Regions from separate parts of the Methylocella silvestris BL2 genome, predicted to be linked through region 2. Evidence: riboswitches for the same ligand, from Rfam matches in the RefSeq annotation. Region 2 holds a riboswitch; the other holds the start of a gene.
The links. Region 2 has a riboswitch for cobalamin ahead of MSIL_RS11485 (CbtB domain-containing protein). Riboswitches for the same ligand answer to the same signal wherever they lie in the genome.
Positions count from the first base shown of each region.

Region 1: another riboswitch for cobalamin. It lies ahead of cobW (cobalamin biosynthesis protein CobW); the one in region 2 lies ahead of MSIL_RS11485 (CbtB domain-containing protein).

Region 1 is NC_011666.1:3,589,005-3,597,880, reverse strand. It holds gene MSIL_RS16670 (glutamate-5-semialdehyde dehydrogenase) at 1-59, shown strand, start outside; gene MSIL_RS16665 (nicotinate-nucleotide adenylyltransferase) at 193-855, shown strand; gene cobD (threonine-phosphate decarboxylase CobD) at 852-1,910, opposite strand; gene cbiB (adenosylcobinamide-phosphate synthase CbiB) at 1,977-2,957, shown strand; gene MSIL_RS16650 (cobyric acid synthase) at 2,941-4,383, opposite strand; gene cobO (cob(I)yrinic acid a,c-diamide adenosyltransferase) at 4,419-5,036, opposite strand; gene MSIL_RS16640 (c-type cytochrome, methanol metabolism-related) at 5,225-5,740, shown strand; cobalamin riboswitch at 5,776-5,982, shown strand; gene cobW (cobalamin biosynthesis protein CobW) at 6,093-7,142, shown strand; gene cobN (cobaltochelatase subunit CobN) at 7,143-8,876, shown strand, end outside.
Region 2 is NC_011666.1:2,430,630-2,439,505, reverse strand. It holds gene MSIL_RS11505 (NAD kinase) at 1-693, opposite strand, end outside; gene MSIL_RS11500 (hypothetical protein) at 797-1,351, opposite strand; gene MSIL_RS11495 (hypothetical protein) at 1,570-1,728, shown strand; gene MSIL_RS11490 (HAD family hydrolase) at 1,743-2,717, opposite strand; cobalamin riboswitch at 2,816-2,979, shown strand; gene MSIL_RS11485 (CbtB domain-containing protein) at 2,998-3,210, shown strand; gene MSIL_RS11480 (CbtA family protein) at 3,310-4,068, shown strand; gene nagZ (beta-N-acetylhexosaminidase) at 4,229-5,326, shown strand; gene MSIL_RS11470 (TOBE domain-containing protein) at 5,397-6,197, shown strand; gene MSIL_RS11465 (sulfate ABC transporter substrate-binding protein) at 6,282-7,331, shown strand; gene MSIL_RS11460 (nitroreductase family protein) at 7,481-8,074, shown strand; gene MSIL_RS11455 (RrF2 family transcriptional regulator) at 8,079-8,525, opposite strand; gene dut (dUTP diphosphatase) at 8,522-8,876, opposite strand, start outside.

The sequences.
Region 1 (8,876 bases), 1.2 Mb from region 2:
TCGAGCAATTGACGACCTTCAAATACAGGGTGCATGGCGACGGGCAGATTCGTCCGTGAGACGGGATGCGCCGCCCCGCTCCAGGCCCTCATGGTGAGAAGGCCCGCAGGGCCGTCTCGAATGACGAGGACGTCTCAAGCCCCCCCTGAACGCATTCTTCGAGACGCCATTTCTGATGAGATGGCTCTTGGGATGAGCGACGGCGTGATTGAAACGGTCAACCTTGCGTCGCCGTCGCCCCGCGCCGAGCCGCGGCCTTTCCCGACGCTGCCGCCGCATCCGCCGGGGCTGCGCATCGGCCTGTTCGGCGGCAGCTTCAACCCCCCGCATGCCGGCCATCTCGCCGTCAGCCTGATCGCTTTGAGGCGATTGGGGCTGGATAACGTCTGGTGGCTGGTGAGCCCCGGCAATCCGCTGAAGGATAGGGACGAACTTGAGCCGCTCGCCGCGCGCCTCGCCGAAGCGAGGCGGCTCGCCAGAGACCCACGCATAAAGGTGAGTGCGATCGAGGCCGCGCTCGGCTCGCCGTTCAGCTTCGATACGGTGAGCTATCTGAAACGCCGCTGCCCCGGCGTTCACTTTGTCTGGATCATGGGCGCCGATAATCTGTCTTCGTTTCATCGCTGGAAGCGCTGGCGCGATTTTTTGATGCTGACGCCGATTGCGGTTGTCGACCGTCCGGGCTCGACCCTGAAAGCGATGGCGTCGCGCGCGGGCCGCGCGCTCGCGCCCTATCGCATCAGCGAAAGCGCTGCGCGCCTCCTGCCTTGCGCCAAGCCGCCTGCTTTCGTCTTCTTGCACGGGCCGCGTTCGCCCGCCTCCTCGACGGCGCTGCGCGCGGCGCGCCAGCGCTAAATAAGCGCCGAACGCAGCCTTGCCCGATCCGCCTCGCTCCCCGGAATGGCGAAGCGAAGCCAGTGCGGACGCTCAGCGAATCGGCGCGTCAAAATCCCCGCCTCGCCAAGCCGGCTGAAGCAGTATTGCGCATCGCCCGCCTCGGCCAGCCGGAACAGCGCGGTGCCGCCCGCGAGCGTCAAACCGGCTTCGATCAGGATAGCGTCGAGCTTTTCCGCATCGACCTCTAGTGTTCTGCGCGTTTCCCCGAGCCAGGACGCATCGCCCAGCGCCTGCGTCCCGATCGCCACGGCCGCGCCGGAAACCGGCCAACATCCGAGGGCGGCGCGAAGCTTTGCGGCAAACTCAGGCGCCGCCACGGCAAAGCCGAGCCGGACCCCCGGCAGGCCAAAAGCCTTGCCGAAGGAGCGCAACACGACGGCGCCGGAGGGCGGCAGATGCGGCGCGAGACTGGCGGAGGGGCCCTGAAAATCGCCGAACGCCTCATCGACAATGAGAAGCCGGCCGCTGCGGTAAAAGCGGTCGGCCAGATCGCGCAGGCGATTGATGGAGACGAGTCGTCCGTCCGGATTATTCGGATTGACGATGATCGCGACGTCGAATTTTTCCAGCGCGTCAATGTCCTCAACCACGCTGGTTTGCGCGCCAACCCGCCCCCAGGCGCGGGCGTGCTCGAAATAGGTAAAACCCAAAAGCCCGACGCGCTGCGCCGGGAGGAGATGCGGCAGCCAATTGATGATCGCCTGCGTGCCCGGCGCCGCGACGACGCTCGCCGCCTCCTCTACGCCATAGGCGGCGGCGGCGGCGCCCTCAAGCCCGGCGAGGGCCCGAGGGTCCGGCAGACGCGTAAAACTTTCGGAAGGCGGGGCGCGGAACGGATAGCAATGGGGATTGACGCCGGTCGACAGGTCGAGCCAAGGCTCGGGCGCCGCCGGAAAGATTTGTCGGGCAGTGGAGAGATCGCCGCCATGCGCCGGTTCCGCTTCGGTTTGTTCAAAGCCGCGGCCTACGCTTTCCGCGCCGGCTCCCTCGTCCAGAAAAAGCTCGTTTCTCAATCGTCTCCACTCTCAGCAAGGGGCCGCCTGTCATAAAGCGCGGCCAGACCTAACATGAATTTCCCGATGTTTTTCGCGCTGGCAAGCGTTGCGGCTGGGATCGAAGGCGCGATCGGCTACCCCAGGTCGCTTTTTGCGGCCATCGGCCATCCGGTCACCTGGATCGGCGGCCTGATCGCGTTCGCCGACCGCAGGCTCAACCGGGACGATCTGCCTTTTGGCCAACGTCGTCTTCTCGGCGCGGCGGCGCTGGTTCTCGTTCTCGGCGTGGCCGGAGGCTGCGCCTTTCTCATCGAACAATTCATTCTTCATGCCGGGCTGGCGCCCATCCTCTCGCTTATTCTCCTCGCGCTTGCCGCCTCAACCCTGATCGCGCAAAAAAGTCTTGACCAGCATGTTCGCGCCGTGGCGTTGGCGCTGGAGGAGTCTGGGCTTCAGGGCGGGCGCGTCGCGGTCGGCGCCATTGTCGGGCGCAATGTCGATCAACTCGACGAAGCCGGCGTCTGCCGCGCCGCGATCGAAAGCCTCGCCGAGAATTTTTCCGATGGCGTCGTCGCCCCAATCTTCTGGCTGGCGCTCGGCGGCCTGCCGGGCGGGGTCGCCTACAAGGCGCTGAATACAGCCGACAGCATGATCGGCCATTTGACGCCAAGACATGAAGCTTTCGGTTTTGCAGCCGCAAAGCTCGACGATCTCGCCAATTTTCTGCCCGCGCGCCTTTCGGCCGTTCTTATCGTGATCGGCGCCGCCCTCCTGCGGGGCGGGGATCCCGCAGCCGCCTGGCGCGCCATGCGCCGCGATGCGCGCGGCCATCCCTCGCCAAACGGCGGCTGGCCGGAGGCGGCTTTCGCCGGCGCCCTCGGCCTGAAGCTTGGCGGACCCCGGCAATATGGCGAGAAGCTGGTGGCGGACGGCTGGATGGGGGCGGGCTCCGAAGCCGCTGCCCCCCAGGACATTTTTCGCGCGCTGGCGCTCTATTGGCGCGCATGCCTCGTCAATCTCGCCTTGGTCGGGCTCGCCGCGCTTTGCCTCAACTGGCCAGGGTAAGCAGATGGTCGAGGTCCATATGGGACTCGAGATGGTTGGCGACGGCGTCAAGCGCGCGCTCGATCGACGCCTCATAGGACAGCCCCGATCCTTCGCCCCCCAACCGCGCCAGCAGACTGGCGCGTTGCGCCAGTTCGCTGAAGAGGCCGTGGACATAGGAGCCGCTGACCCGCCCGTCCGCCGAAACGGCGCCCTCGCGCCGGCCATCGGCCAAAATCAGCAGCGGCGCCGCGCAGCCCGGCCCAAAGGTGCGGCCAAGATGCATTTCATATCCCTTGAACGGCGCGCCATCCGCCGCCGACGCGCCCACCGCCGGAGCCAGGGTTTTGTCGCCCGTCAATTCGGTCTCGACATCGAGCAGCCCGAGCCCCGCCGCCTCGCCGGAAGGCCCTTCGACGCCGGCGGGATCGCGCAACGTCCTGCCGAGCATCTGATAGCCGCCGCAAAGGCCGATGACATGACCACCGCGGCGCACATGCGCGGCAAGATCGATGTCCCACCCCTCGCGTCGGAACGCTGCGAGATCGGCGATCGTCGTTTTGGAGCCGGGCAACAGCACGAGGCGCGCTTCGGCCGGCAGAACCTCGCCTGACCGCACCATCGCGATTTCGACGTCGGGCTCGAGCCGCAGCGGATCGAGATCGTCGAAATTGGCGATTCCCGGCAGAATTGGAACGGCGATGAGAATTTTGCCGCGGCCTTTCGGTCTTGCCGTCGAAAGGCCAAAACTGTCCTCAGCCGGCAGAAGCGCCGCCTCGGCGCAAAAGGGAATGAGCCCGAGCGCGGGCCAGCCGGATCTTTGCGCGATGAAGGCCATGCCGTCGGCGAACAGCGTCGGATCGCCACGGAATTTATTGATGATAAAGCCTTGGATCATCGCGGCGTCCTCAGGCGCGATCACGGATTTCGTGCCGACGATCTGGGCGATGACGCCGCCGCGGTCGATATCGCCGACAAGAATCACCGGAACGCCGGCGGCGCGCGCAAATCCCATATTGGCGATATCGTTCTGGCGCAGATTGACTTCGGAGGCGCTCCCCGCCCCTTCGACAACAATGAGATCCGCCTTGGCCGCAAGCTTTGAGAAACTGTCGAGCACGGCGCCGAGAAGTTTCGGCTTCCACTGCTGATAGTCGCGCGCGGCGGCGGTTCCAACGACCTTGCCCTGCACGACAATCTGCGCGCCATTGCCGGTCTGCGGCTTCAGCAGCACTGGATTCATATCGACGCTGAGGGGCGCGCCGCAGGCCAGCGCCTGCATCGCCTGGGCGCGGCCGATCTCGCCGCCGTCCGGCGTCACGGCGGCGTTGTTCGACATGTTCTGCGGCTTGAACGGCAGCACCTTCAGGCCGCGATTGCGGTAGGCGCGGCAAAGCCCGGCGACGATGAGCGACTTGCCGACGTCGGAGCCAGAGCCCTGAATCATCAGCGCGCGCGCCCTTGGCCGCCCGCCCGAAGGAGTCAAAATTCGACGCCCGCCTGCGCCCGCACCCCGGCCGCGAAATGATGCTTCACCAGCGTCATCTCGGTAACGAGATCGGCGGCGGCGATCAGCTCCGCTTTGGCGTTGCGGCCGGTGACGACGACATGGAGATCGGAGCGCCGCGCGCTAAGCACCTCGACGACGCGCGCGACCGGAAGATGATCGTAGCGCAAGGCGATGTTCAGTTCGTCGAGCACGATCAGTTTCAGGGCGGGATCGCGCATCAGGCTTTCCGCCTTGGCGAAGGCGGCCTCGGCGCTGGCGACGTCACGAGCGCGATCCTGCGTCTCCCACGTAAAACCCTCGCCGAGCGCATGAAATTCGACAAGATCGGCAAAAAGCGAGAGCGCCGCCCGCTCCCCGCTGTCCCAGACGCCCTTGCCGAACTGGACCACGGCGCAGCGCCAGCCATGACCCAGCGCGCGCAACAGAAGCCCAAACGCCGCGGTGGATTTCCCCTTGCCCGATCCGGTGTGGACCATCAGCAGGCCCTTGTCCGTGATCGTCTTGCCGGCGACTTTGGCGTCCTGAACGCGCTTGCGATTGGCCATCTTCTCGCGATGGCGCAAATCCGTCTGGTCCAGCAGTTCGTTCATCACCCTCTCCTCCCTCGGAGTGTAGCGGCCTGCGGGGCCGCGGGCAAAAGGTCAATGCCCGCAATGATTTGTGACGGAGAAAATCAACTCCGCTCTTGCGCGCGCTTTCATCGCCCATGACAATCCGCGCGCGGCTTTGACGCAAGCGTCCATGAAAAAATGCGCCCGATCGTTAGGAGAACAAGAAAATGAAGCTTGCCGCATCTCTCGCCTGCCTTGCCGCAGCAAGTCTCCTCGCAGCGGCATCGGCGCGCGCCGATGGCGCCGGGGACCCCGCGCCGGTCACCTCGACAAACGGCGAATATTTCGACAAGGACGGCAACCCGACCTATAAGATCGGGAAGGACGGCATGGTCGATTGGTATACGTTCATCGGCTACCGCATGTATGGCGCAAACTGCCTGCAGTGCCATGGCCCCGACGCGCTCGGCTCATCTTATGCGCCCTCTCTCGTCGATTCGCTCAAATCCCTGACGACGCAGCAGGTGCAGGGCACGATCATCGGCGGCAAGCGTAACATCAGCGCCTCGCAGGAGCTGGTCATGCCGAGCTTCGGCGAGAACAAGAACGTCATGTGCTATCTCGATCCGATCTACGTCTATCTCCGCGCGCGCTCGGACGGAGCGCTGAACCGCGAACGGCCGAGCAACCACGAGCCGAAGCCGGCGGATTGGGAAAAGACCATCGACGCCTGTTTTGGGTGAGTCTGACGTCGCGATTGACACGACAGCCACAGGGTCTACTCTCGCGCCCGTAACGGTCCCTCTGCCGAGGGTTTAAAGGGAATGTGGCGCGCGCTTTCCAAAAGCGCGCAATCCACAGCTGCCCCCGCAACTGTAAGCGGGTAGCCGCGCGCCATAAGCCACTGGAAGCCATAAGCTTCTGGGAAGGCGGCGAGCGGCGCCGATCCGCGAGCCAGGAAACCTGCCGTTCGATCGAGTTCTGGCCGGCGGGGCGCTCCGGCCATGATCGATGCCGGCTATTGCGCCGGCAGAAGGGGCGCTCGCAGCGCCCCCCTTTCCTCAGCGCCCGCGTCGAGCGGAGACCCCGGGCCTGATGAATGATCTCTCCAGCGCGCGCCTGTCGCGGATTCCCGCCACCATCATCACCGGCTTCCTCGGCGCCGGGAAGACGACGCTGATCCGTCATCTCCTAGCCCATAACGCGGGGCGGCGCCTCGCTTTGATCATCAATGAATTCGGCGATATCGGCGTCGACCGCGACATTTTACGCGGCTGCGACGATCTCGGCTGCGACGCGGACGCCATCGTCGAACTCGCCAATGGCTGCATCTGCTGCACTGTCGCCGATGATTTCCTGCCCGCGATCGAGCGCCTGCTCGCGCTCGATCCGCCGCCCGAGCACATCGTCATCGAGACTTCGGGCCTCGCCCTGCCAAAGCCGCTCGTCAAGGCGTTCGACTGGCCGCAGATCCGCGCGCGGCTCACGGTCGACGGCGTCATCGCCGTCGTCGACGGCGCAGCGGCGGCCGAGGGACGCTTTGCCGACGATCCCCTGAAACTGGCGCGCCAGCGCGAGGCCGATCCCTCGATCGCGCATGATAATCCGCTGGAAGAGGTTTTCGAGGATCAGCTGCTCTGCGCCGATCTCGTCATTCTCAACAAGACCGATCTCATGTCGGCCGAGGACGAGGCGCGGGTGCGCGCCGACATCACGGCCGTTCTGCCGCGCGCCGTTCGAATCGTCGGCTCGGAGCAAGGGCGCATCGACGCCAAAATTCTTCTCGGCCTCAACGCCGCCGCCGAGGACGATCTTTTGAACCGGCGCTCGCATCATGATGACGAGGCCGATCACGACCATGATGATTTCGAAAGCCTCATCGTCGAAGCGCCGACGATCGACGACCCCGCCTCCTTCATCGGCCGCCTCGCCAGGATCGCGGAGGCTCACGACGTGCTCCGCATCAAGGGCTTCGTTGATGTGCGCGGCAAGCCGATGCGGCTTCTGGTGCAGGGCGTCGGCGCGCGCTTCAAGCATAGTTTCGACCGCCCCTGGGCTTTGGGCGAGGCGCGCGAGGGGCGGCTTGTGGTCATCGGCGAAAAGGGCCTGAACGCCGCCGCCATCCGGCAGGCGCTGGAGCGCTGAATGCATCTGCTCCGTACAGAGAGCCGATCGGTCGACGAAGCCGAGGTCGCCGTCGATCTCGCGCAGACGCCGGCCGATCTCGTCTTTCTGTCCTTTTCGGACAGCGATCTGTCGTCCTTCGCCGACGCCGCGCAAAGGCGCGGCCTGAGCATAAGGCTCGCCAATCTCGCCGATCTGAAGCACCCCTATTCCGTCGACCTCTACGTCGAAAAAGTCATTGCGAAGTCCCGCTTCGTTCTCGTGCGCCTGCTCGGCGGCCTCGACTATTGGCGCTATGGCGTCGAGGAGATTTCACGCGCCGCTCGCGTGAATGGAGTGGCCCTCGGCATCATCCCTGGAGATTCCGTCGCCGACCTGCGCCTCAGCGAGGCCTCGACCGTCGCGCAAGCCGATCTTGACGAAATTTCCGCCCGGCTGCAGGCCGGCGGGGCCGCCAATATCGGGACTGTTCTCGACTGGATCGAGGCGACGCTGAACGGACCGGCGGCGTGGACCGCGCAAGGGATGGAGCCGCCCGCTGGCCTCTATGATCCAGCCCGCCGCCGCGCCGCCAAAGACGCGCCCCGCGCGGAAATCATATTTTACCGATCATATCTCCTGGCCGGCGACACCGGGCCGATCCTGGCGCTCGCCGACGCGCTGAGCCTCCGGGGATTTGGCGTCGAGGCCGTTTTCGTGTCGAGCCTCAAGGACCCGCAAGCGATCGGTTTTCTTCGCGCGCAGTTCGGCCGGGAAAAACCTGACGTCATTTTCAATGGGACGGCGTTTTCCGCCCGGATTGAGGATGGCGCAAGCGTGCTTGACGAGGCCGACGCGCCGGTCCTGCAAATTATTTTCGCGAGCGCGACCGAGGCGCAATGGGCGGATGATCCAAGGGGCTTGCGAGCGGCCGACCTCGCCATGAATGTCGTGCTGCCGGAAATGGACGGACGGCTGATTACGCGCGCGATCGCCGTGAAGGCGGAAACGGCGCATCGCGCCGATCTTGAATTCACGCCGCTGACCCATGTCGCCCTCCCCTCGCGCATCGACTTCGTGGCGGACCTCGCGGCGGCCTGGGCCAAATTGCGCAAGACGCCGCGCTCCGAGCGCAGGATCGCTTGCATCCTGTCGGACTATCCGGGCAAGGCGGGACGCGGCGGCTATGCGGTGGGGCTCGACACGGCAAAAAGCGTCGGCGCGATCGCGCGCGCCCTGGGCCAATCCGGCTATAACATCGGCGCCTTGCCGCCGGACGACGAACTGATGCGGCTCCTCGAAGCGCAGGCGTTCGCGGTTTGCTACCCCTTGTCCGATTATAAGGAAGCGCTCGCCGCCGCGCCGCGCGCCTTCTCGGAGCAGGTTTTCGCGCAATGGGGAGATCCCGCAGGCGAAGCCGGCGCGGACGGCATGTTCCGTTTCTCGGTCATTTCGGCGAACCGTTTCTTCGTGGCGCTGCAACCCGGACGCGGCGCGGCCGCCGACCACAAGGCGAACTATCATGACGTGACGCTGGCGCCGCGCCATGCCTATATCGCCTTCTACATGTGGCTGCGGCATGCAGCGAAAATGGACGCGCTCATCCATTGCGGCGCTCACGGCACGCTGGAATGGCTCCCCGGCAAGGCCAATGCGCTCGGTCCCTCCTGCGCCCCCGAAGCCGTGCTAGGGCCGACGCCGGTCGTCTACCCGTTCATCGTCAACAATCCGGGCGAGGCGGCGCAGGCGAAGCGCCGCATCGCCGCCCTGACCATC
Region 2 (8,876 bases):
CTGGTGGACATGGCGCAGCTCGAAATGATCGGCGACGGCGGAGACGGGCCGTTTCTCGGCTTCGAGAATGTCGATCGTGACCCTGGCGCGATCCGGCAGAAGCGCGCCGCGCCAGCCGCGCGGGCGGAACGCCGAAAGCGGCGTCAGCGCCAGCATCGGCGCATCGAGCGGCAGGATCGGGCCATGCGCCGAGAGATTATAGGCGGTCGATCCGACAGGCGTCGCGACGAGGACGCCGTCGCCCGCGAGCTGGTCGAGACGCTCCTGGCCGTCGATCGATATGCGCATCTTGGCGGCCTGATAGGACTGGCGCAGCAGCGACACCTCATTGATCGCGCGCGCGCGCGAGGACGCGCCGTCGCGGTCGATCACCTCCATCAGCAGCGGATGGACAAATGAGGCTTCGGCGACGGCGAGGCGTTCCGGCAGATTGAAGACCGAGAAATCATTCATGAGAAAGCCGACCGATCCCCGGTTCATGCCATAGATCGGCTTGCCCGTGCCCATGAAGCGGTGCAGCGTCTGCAGCATGAACCCGTCGCCGCCGAGCGCGACGATCACGTCGGCCTCCTCGGCCGCGACGCTTTCGTAACGCGCGGCCAGCGCCTCGCGCGCCGCCGTTCCCTCCACGGTTGGCGTGCAGAGGAAGGCGATTCTGTCGAGATGACGTTCAGCCTTTACGACAGCGGTCATCTTGTGCTCCGGAAACGAGCCTTGACATAGCCGCAAGCGCGCCGCGGCGCAAAGCGCGGCCCTGATGGTTGGGGGCAAGGGACGCCGATCTCGGGGGAGGCTTCTATCGGATCGGCTCCGCTCGGTCTCCCGCCAGAAGCAGCTGGGGGATCTGGGAAAAGGTCCATCCGGCGCCGGCGCGCTCGAACACCCAGACGACATCATAGCGCTCATAGGGCCAATGTTGCGGCGCGATTGTGTCGGCGCCCAGGATCTCATTGGCGATGAGATGCATGCCGTCGTGCTTCCAGGCGATGAGGGCCGGGCCGGCGCCGGCGCGGACGCATTCGACGAGGGCGTCTTCCTGGCCGTGATAGAAATCGCGGTTGAGCGGCGCGCCAAGCCATTCCGCCATGGGCAGCAATGTCATCTGCGGCCGGAGGCTGGGGTCGCGCGCATCGGCCTTGCAGGCGTAGAGCGCCTGAGGCCGGGCCAACGCGGCGCCGGCGGAATGACCCTCGCTCGGCGCGAATAATCGCACGAGCGCCCCGGCTCGCTGCCAGCCTCGCACGGTCAGCGATTCATTATCCTTGCGGCCCTCGATCGAGACGCCGCGGAATTTCTTGTCGGCGCTCGGCCGCTCGGCGTGGCGGATCAGCATGATTTTTTCACAAGGCATGGCGATCTCCAGAGCATGTCGCCGAAAAGGGGAAACCGGTCTTCGGATGACGTCATGCTCTAACTTATTGCTGAGAGACGGATTTGGATTTCAGACGAAATCGCACGGCGATTCCGTCTTAAATCATCCGGCTCCGGGCTTGAAGCATTGCAGAACGGGTGCGGAGCATAGAGGGTTGCGAGAATTGGCGCAGGCTGATGCTGCATAAGGGAGGCTTCATGAAAAAAGAGCGCGCGGGGCCGGATTGGCGGCGCATCCACCACTCGCCGTTGTTCTGGATCGGCGCCGTGCTGTTTCTCGCGGCGGCGGCGATCTATGTGGCGTCCGACGATCTCGCCTGGCGGCCGCGGGCCGATCGTCAGGTCGGCGGCCCCTGAATCGCAGGCCAGGCCTAGGCGCCGTCGAACGGAAAAATGACCCTCCAGTCGCGCCGCATGTCGGCGATGATCCAGCCGTTGCTGGAGGCGCCTTCCAACGCGCGTTCGAGATGGCCGACCGGCGAACCCTTGTCATAGGCATATTCGCGCGCGGCGTCGGTGTGGCGCACGATCAGCCCGAGGCGCCGGCCGGACGCGCCTGTCGTATACTCAAGCATTTCGAGATCGCCGTCGGAATTGCCGAAAGCGGCTATGGGGCGGCGGCCGATATGGGATTCGATGCCGACCGGCTTGCCCGGACCTTCATCCACGAAATCGACGTCTGCGAAACGATAGAGGTCGGCGCGGCCGTCGCGCGATTCGAATCGGGTTATGATGCCTGAGCCGATCACCTCCTCAGGCGGCGCGTCATAGGTTTGTTCGGCGAAGGCCCGCACGAATTCGGCGCCGCCGCCAGTCACGATGAAAGTCTTGAAGCCGTTGGCCCGAAAGTAGGCCATGACCTCGCGCATCGGCTGGTAGACCAGTTCGGTATAGCGGCGCTCGAAGCGAGGATGGACCGCAGCGGCGAGCCACTCTGCCGCAAGGCGATCGAATTGGTCGGGCGTTGTTCCGGCATACAGCGCCCCGACGAGAATCTGCAAATTGCGCGCGCCCTCCTTCAGGAGGGTCTCGAAGTCGGCCTCGATCGCCGCCTTGAACGGTTGTCGATCGCGCCATTCCGGATGCAGGGGCAGGACTTTGCGCAATTCTTCCAACGCGAAATCCATCTGCGCATACATCGGCTGTTCGACCCACAGCGTGCCGTCATTGTCGAACACGGCGATGCGCCGGTCCCTCGGCTCGAAATGGGGCGAGTCTTCGCGTGTGACATCCGCAACGAAATCGATGATCGCCTGCTTTGTCGCGCCCTCATTCCAGGAGGGCAGCGGATCTTGGGCGGAGTCTGAGTGGTCGTCTCCTGCGGAGGCGCTGGCGGTCATGAGCATATTGGCGCTTGATCCACGCTGGCGGGTCGTCCGATGCCGCGACATGCCGGCCGGCGCATCATGCTGCGGCGGCGCCTGCCGGGCAAGACGGCGCGCCGTTGACAGGGCTGCTGCGCGGTCATACGCTCAAGCTGCTCTTGATGCGAAGAAGGCGGTGAAATCCCGCCGCGGTCGCGCCACTGTCAGCGCGCGTCAGCCAAACGGCGAAAGCGCGCGAGCCAGACCTTCCCTCAGGAGATCGGCCAACGCAATGGGACGCGAAATCCCGAGGAGCCTCGCCATGAGTCAAATTACCACTGCCGCCCCCGCAACCCGGCCCGTTCCGATCCCGATTCGGGAGATCCTGCCCTGGCTCGTGTTTGGCGGCCTTCTCAGCCTGCTTCTGATCTATTTTGTCGGCGCCGAGGAAGGCGCGACTTCGCTCATCCCCGGCCATTTCATCCATGAATTCGTTCATGACGGCCGGCATCTGATGGGCTTTCCCTGCCATTAGGCCCTAGCCGGCTCCAGACCCCAAAATCGGGCGGATTTGCATGGCGCCGCGGGGCGCCAGCTCACTCCATTTGGCTGCATGACGCTTCAGGAGGCGCTGATGGTTGGACAAATTTTATGGCGCGGAATGCTTGCGGGCATCGTCGCGGGATTCCTCTCTGCCGGCTTCGCCTTTGTCGCGGGCGAACCCTCCGTTGATCGCGCGATCGCTTTTGAAGGCGCCGTGGCGCAAGCCGCCGGCGAACCGGAAGAGCCCGAGATCGTCAGCCGCGCCGTCCAGCGCAGCATCGGCCTCGTCACCGCCTCGGTCGTCTTTGGCGCCGGGCTCGGCGGGCTGTTCGCGCTGGCTTTCGCGCTCGCCAACGGCCGCGTCGGCGCGCTCGATCCGCGCGCCGTGGCGGCCCTGCTGGCGCTCGCCGGCTTTCTGTCGATCGCCCTCATTCCCGGATTGAAATATCCGCCCAATCCGCCGGCGATCGGACAGCCGGAGACGATCGGCGCCCGCACCGCGCTCTATTTCACGATGGTCTTTTCCTCGGTGCTGGCGATGATCGTCGCCTCAATGCTGAGGGCGCCGCTGGCGCGGCGCTTCGGCGCATGGCCGGGCGGGCTGATCTGCGCCGGGCTGGCTCTTGCCGCTGTCGCCGTCATGGCTTTCGCGCTGCCGGCGGTCAATGAGGTCCCGGATAATTTCCCCGCCGATCTTTTGTGGCGGTTTAGGCTCGCTTCGTTTGGCGCGCAGCTGACTCTTTGGACGGTTCTGGCGCTGGTGTTCGGCGCCTTGGCCGCCCCGCTTGCGGAGCTGGATTTCAGCCGTGCGCGGCGCGATCTCAAAACGGCGCCATCGCTCGGGCGATAGAGCGGCGGCAAGCAAATTTTTGATGGCGCGGCAGGCGGCGCACGCGTGCGCCGCGATTCTGTCGCGCCGCTTGCGGCGCAATTTGCGATCGAAACCTCTGCAATCGCATCGGCGTTCATGCTTAAAGTTGGCGGGAACGATGTGATTCGAAGGGGAAGGGATGGGCGCCGCATCAATCGATTCCGTAGGCGACCATTTCTTCATCGGGCTGCGGCCGACTCCGGTCCTCGACGATCGCGACCGCGCCCTGCTGCAAGATCTGCGGCCCGCCGGCGTCGTTTTGTTCAAGAGCAATTTCCGCCACGATCTGCCCTATGAGGGATGGCTCGCCAGCCATCTGAGGCTGATTGAGGAGATTCGCGCGGCCGCGGCGCGGCCGAACCTGCTGATCTCCATCGATCACGAGGGCGGCCGGGTGTGCCGCACGCCGGAGCCGATGACGCGCTATGCCTATGCGGCGCGCTGGGCGGGGCGCGCCGCCGGCGTCGGCCGGGCGATGGGACGCGAGCTCGCAAGCCTCGGCGTCAACCTCAATTTTGCGCCCGTTCTCGATATCCACACCAATCCCGCCAATCCGGTGATTGGCGAGCGGGCGTTCGGCTCAACGCCCGACGAAGTCATTGCAGCGGCGCTCCCCTTCATGCGCGCGATGCAGAAGCAGGGCGTGCTCGCCTGCGGCAAGCATTTCCCCGGACATGGCGACACGCATGTCGATTCGCATCTCGGCCTGCCCTCGCAGCCGGCAAGTCTCGACGAATTGCGCCAACGCGAATTGCGGCCCTTCGCGGCGGCGATCGGCGGCGGCCTTCGCATGCTGATGAGCTCGCACATCTCCTTTCCGCTCATCGATCCCGACGCTCCCGTCACTCTGTCGCGCCGATTTCTGACCGAGATCCTGCGCCAGGAGCTTGGCTTCAAAGGGGTCGTCGTATCCGACGATATCGGCATGGCGGCGATGAAGGGGTTTTTCGAGGATCCGGCCGCGGCCGCCAAGCTGATCGCCGCGGGGTCCGACATGCTGATGGTCTGCGCCGCTTTCACGCGCGCCGACCGCGCCCGCGATTTCGCCCGCGCCATCGTCACGGCGCGCGACGAGGGGCGGCTCGATCCGGTCGTGCTGGCGCGGTCGAAGGCGCGCATCGCCGCTTTGCTCGCCAAGGCGCCGCTGCATCAGGTCCAGCTTCTGCCCGATTCATCCTTCGCGACGCATCGCGCCGCGGGCGCCTTGTTTTCGGCCGCGACTGTTGAAGTCATGTGAGGCGGCGCGCCGCTCATTTCGGTTGTTTAGGAGCGAGGTTTAAGGCAGGCTACGCGTAAGAGGAGAAAAAATGCCTCGCGTGCTGCCGGGAGAGATCGACACGCTGCTTGCCCTGCGGGCGAACGGCAAACTGCTTGTGGGGCGCGAACGCGTCACCCTGCTCGAAGCGGTGATCGCCTACGGCAGCATCACCAAGGCCGCCGAAATCGCCGGCTTCAGCTACAAAACCGCTTGGGATGCGGTCAACGCCATCAATAATCTTCTGCCGCGGCAGGCCTTTATCACCCATACGGGCGGCCCGAAAGGCGGCGGCGTCGAGGTGACGCCGGAAGGGCGGCGGCTGCTTTCGACATTCCGGCGGCTTGAGGCGAAACTCGGCCAGATCTCCTCGGCGATTGCGACGGAGGGTCTCGAAACGGACGACTTCTCTTTTCTGACGCTGACGATGAAGCTCAGCGCCCGCAATGCGCTGCACTGCTCGATTATCGAAATCAGGCCCGCGCCGGTCAATGTCGAGGTCATCCTTCAGGTGTCGCCGGGAGTTGTGATCTCGGCGATCGTCACCAACGCCAGCGTCGGCGAACTCAGCCTCGTTCCGGATAAATCGGTGCTCGCCCTCGTCAATGCGAGCTCGGTGATGCTGGCGCCCGCCGCCCAGGCGCTGCGCGTCTCGGCGCGCAACAAGATCCTTGGCCGCGTGCTCGACCGTTTCGAGGGCGGTTCAGAAGCGGAAGTTGCTATGGACATCGGCCGCGGCAAGACCATGACTTCGATCATGACGACCGAGAGCGCCGACGCCGCCGGCGTCGTCAAGGGCGCCGAGGTCTGCGCCATCTTCCTCAGCTCCAATGTGATTTTGGCGAGCGATTAGGGGCCGACTCCACAGGCGCAAGCAGCGCCTTGACTTTGTACATTCAGTCTATAGAAACACTGTACAAAGCAATGGAGCACTGCCATGTCCCGGGCCAATCCCCTTCGCCTCGCCGCTATCGGCGTCCTGGTCGCCCTCGCGGCGCCCGCCGCTCATTTCCTTGGCGGTTCTTCCTTCGTGCAGCCGGCGCAGGCCGCGCAGGAACTTCTGAACGTCTCCTATGATCCGACCCGCGAGCTTTACAGGGCGATCAACGAAGCCTTCGCCGCCGATTGGAAGGCGAAGACCGGCGAGGCGATCGAAGTGCGCTCGTCCCATGCCGGCTCCGGCGCGCAGGCGCGCGCGGTGATCGACGGCCTGCCCGCCGATGTGGTCACACTGGCGCTCGCCGCCGATATTGACGCCATCGCCGCCAAGAGCGGCAAGCTGCCCGCCGATTGGCAAAAGCGCCTGCCGCATAATTCCACGCCCTACACCTCGACGATCGTGCTCTTGGTCCGGAAGGGCAATCCGAAACAGATCAAGGATTGGGACGATCTGGTGAAGCCGGGCATCTCGGTCATTACGCCCAACCCGAAGACGTCGGGCGGCGCGCGCTGGAATTTCCTCGCCGCGTGGGGCTACGCGAATAAGAAATTCGGCGGCGACGAAGCCAAGGTCCGCGATTTCATCCGCGCGCTCTACAAAAATACGCCGGTGCTCGATACCGGCGCGCGCGGCTCGACGATCAGCTTCGCCCAGCGCGGCCAGGGCGACGTGCTGATCTCGTGGGAGAATGACGCCTTCCTCGCCTCGGAAGAATTCGGCAAGGACCAGTTCGACATCATCGTCCCCTCGATTTCGATCCTGGCGGAGCCTCCGGTCGCCCTGGTCGACGGCAATGTGGACGCCAAGAAGACCCGCAAGGTCGCCGAGGCCTATCTCGACTTCCTCTATACGCCGAAGGCGCAGGCGCTGATCGCCAAGAACTATTATCATCCCGTGTCGCCCGAGGCGGCCGATCCCAAGGATCTGGCGCGCCTCGCCAAAATTCCGCTGGTCACGATCGACGGTGATTTTGGCGGCTGGAAGGCGGCTCAGGCGCGCTTCTTCGCCGACGGCGGCGTGTTTGATCAGATCTACGCCGGGCAATAAGCCTCGCTCCAACAACAAAGCTCGGCCGCCGCTTGCTTGAAAAAGCTTCGGCGTTTCCGATACAAGAGGCCCGCGGCGCGCCCGGCAAGAGGGTTTCGCGCCGCGGCCCCGCGCCCCGTTGGCGCCAGCTCTGACGGAGCGCTCTGCTGATGACCAATCCGCGTAAGCCCGACCATCCGGTCGCCGCCATTTTCAAAGACCGTTGGTCGCCGCGCGCCCTGACCGGCGAGCCGATCCCGGAAGCCGATCTGCGCACCATCTTCGAAGCGGCGCGCTGGGCGCCTTCGGCGTCAAATACGCAGCCGTGGCGATTTTTCTATGCGCTGCGCGATACGCCGGAGTTCGCCACGTTCCTCGGCCTGCTGGCGGGCTCCAATCAGCTTTGGGCCAAGAACGCCTCCGCGCTTCTGATCATCGCCTCGAAGAAGACCTTCGTTCCGCCGGGCAAGACCGAGCCGGTCGAATCGCGCAGCCATTCCTTCGACGCCGGGACGGCCTGGGGCTTCTTCGCCCTGCAGGCGCATAAGCTCGGCTATGTGACGCACGCCATGGGCGGCTTCGACGCCCCCCGCTCCGCAGTCGAACTCAACATGCCGGAGGATTTCAGGCCGGAGGCGGCGATCGCCATCGGCAAGCTGGCCGACAAATCGACTCTGCCGGAGAATTTGCAGGCGCGGGAAACGCCGAGCAGCCGCAACCCTCAGGCTGAATTCGTGTTCGCAGGCGCTTTTCCGCGCAGCTGATGCCTCAGATCGTAAAGTCCGACCCCGCTCCCGCGTCCCGATAGAGATTGAGCTCGTCGGCGCGGCGGCAGATGTCCTCGATCGTGATATTGTCGAGCTCCGCCAAAAACGCCGCCCCGGCCTTCTCGACCATTGGCGCGATCACCTTGGCGACCAGCTTGGAATCCGCCGGCTCGCCCGGACCGGCGGCGTCGCTAAGCACCGCGCGCAGCACCGCCCCGGCGGTGATCTTTCGCCTTTCGCGGGCGAGTTCATAGCCGCCGCGCGGGCCGCGCAACCCTTTCAATATATTGGCGCGCACCAAGGCCTGCAGCAGCGTCTCGAGATGGCGCGGCGGCAGCTCGAGACGCGCGGCAAGCGCTTTCGCCGCGACGGGGAGCGGGCGCGAATGGATCGCGATGTCGGCGACGGCCGCAAGGGCGAGCAGCGCGCGGTGAGACAGCACGATCATCGCCGCGTCTCCCCGATCGCGGCCGCCCCGGTCGAGCCGAATCCGCCGGCGCCGCGCGCGGTCGCCTCCAGCCCGTCGGTCTCGACCAGCACGGCGCGCGTCACCGGCGCGATGATGAGCTGCGCGATGCGCTCGCCGCGCGCGATCTCGAACGGCTCCGCGCCGAAATTGATCAGCAGGACCCCGACCTCTCCGCGGTAGTCGGAATCGATCGTGCCCGGCGCGTTCAGCACGGTGACGCCGGCTTTCAGGGCAAGGCCCGAGCGCGGCCGCAGCTGACCCTCATGCGAGGGGGGAATTTGCAGGACAAGGCCGGTCGGCACGAGGCGGCGCTCGCCGGGCTCCAGCGTC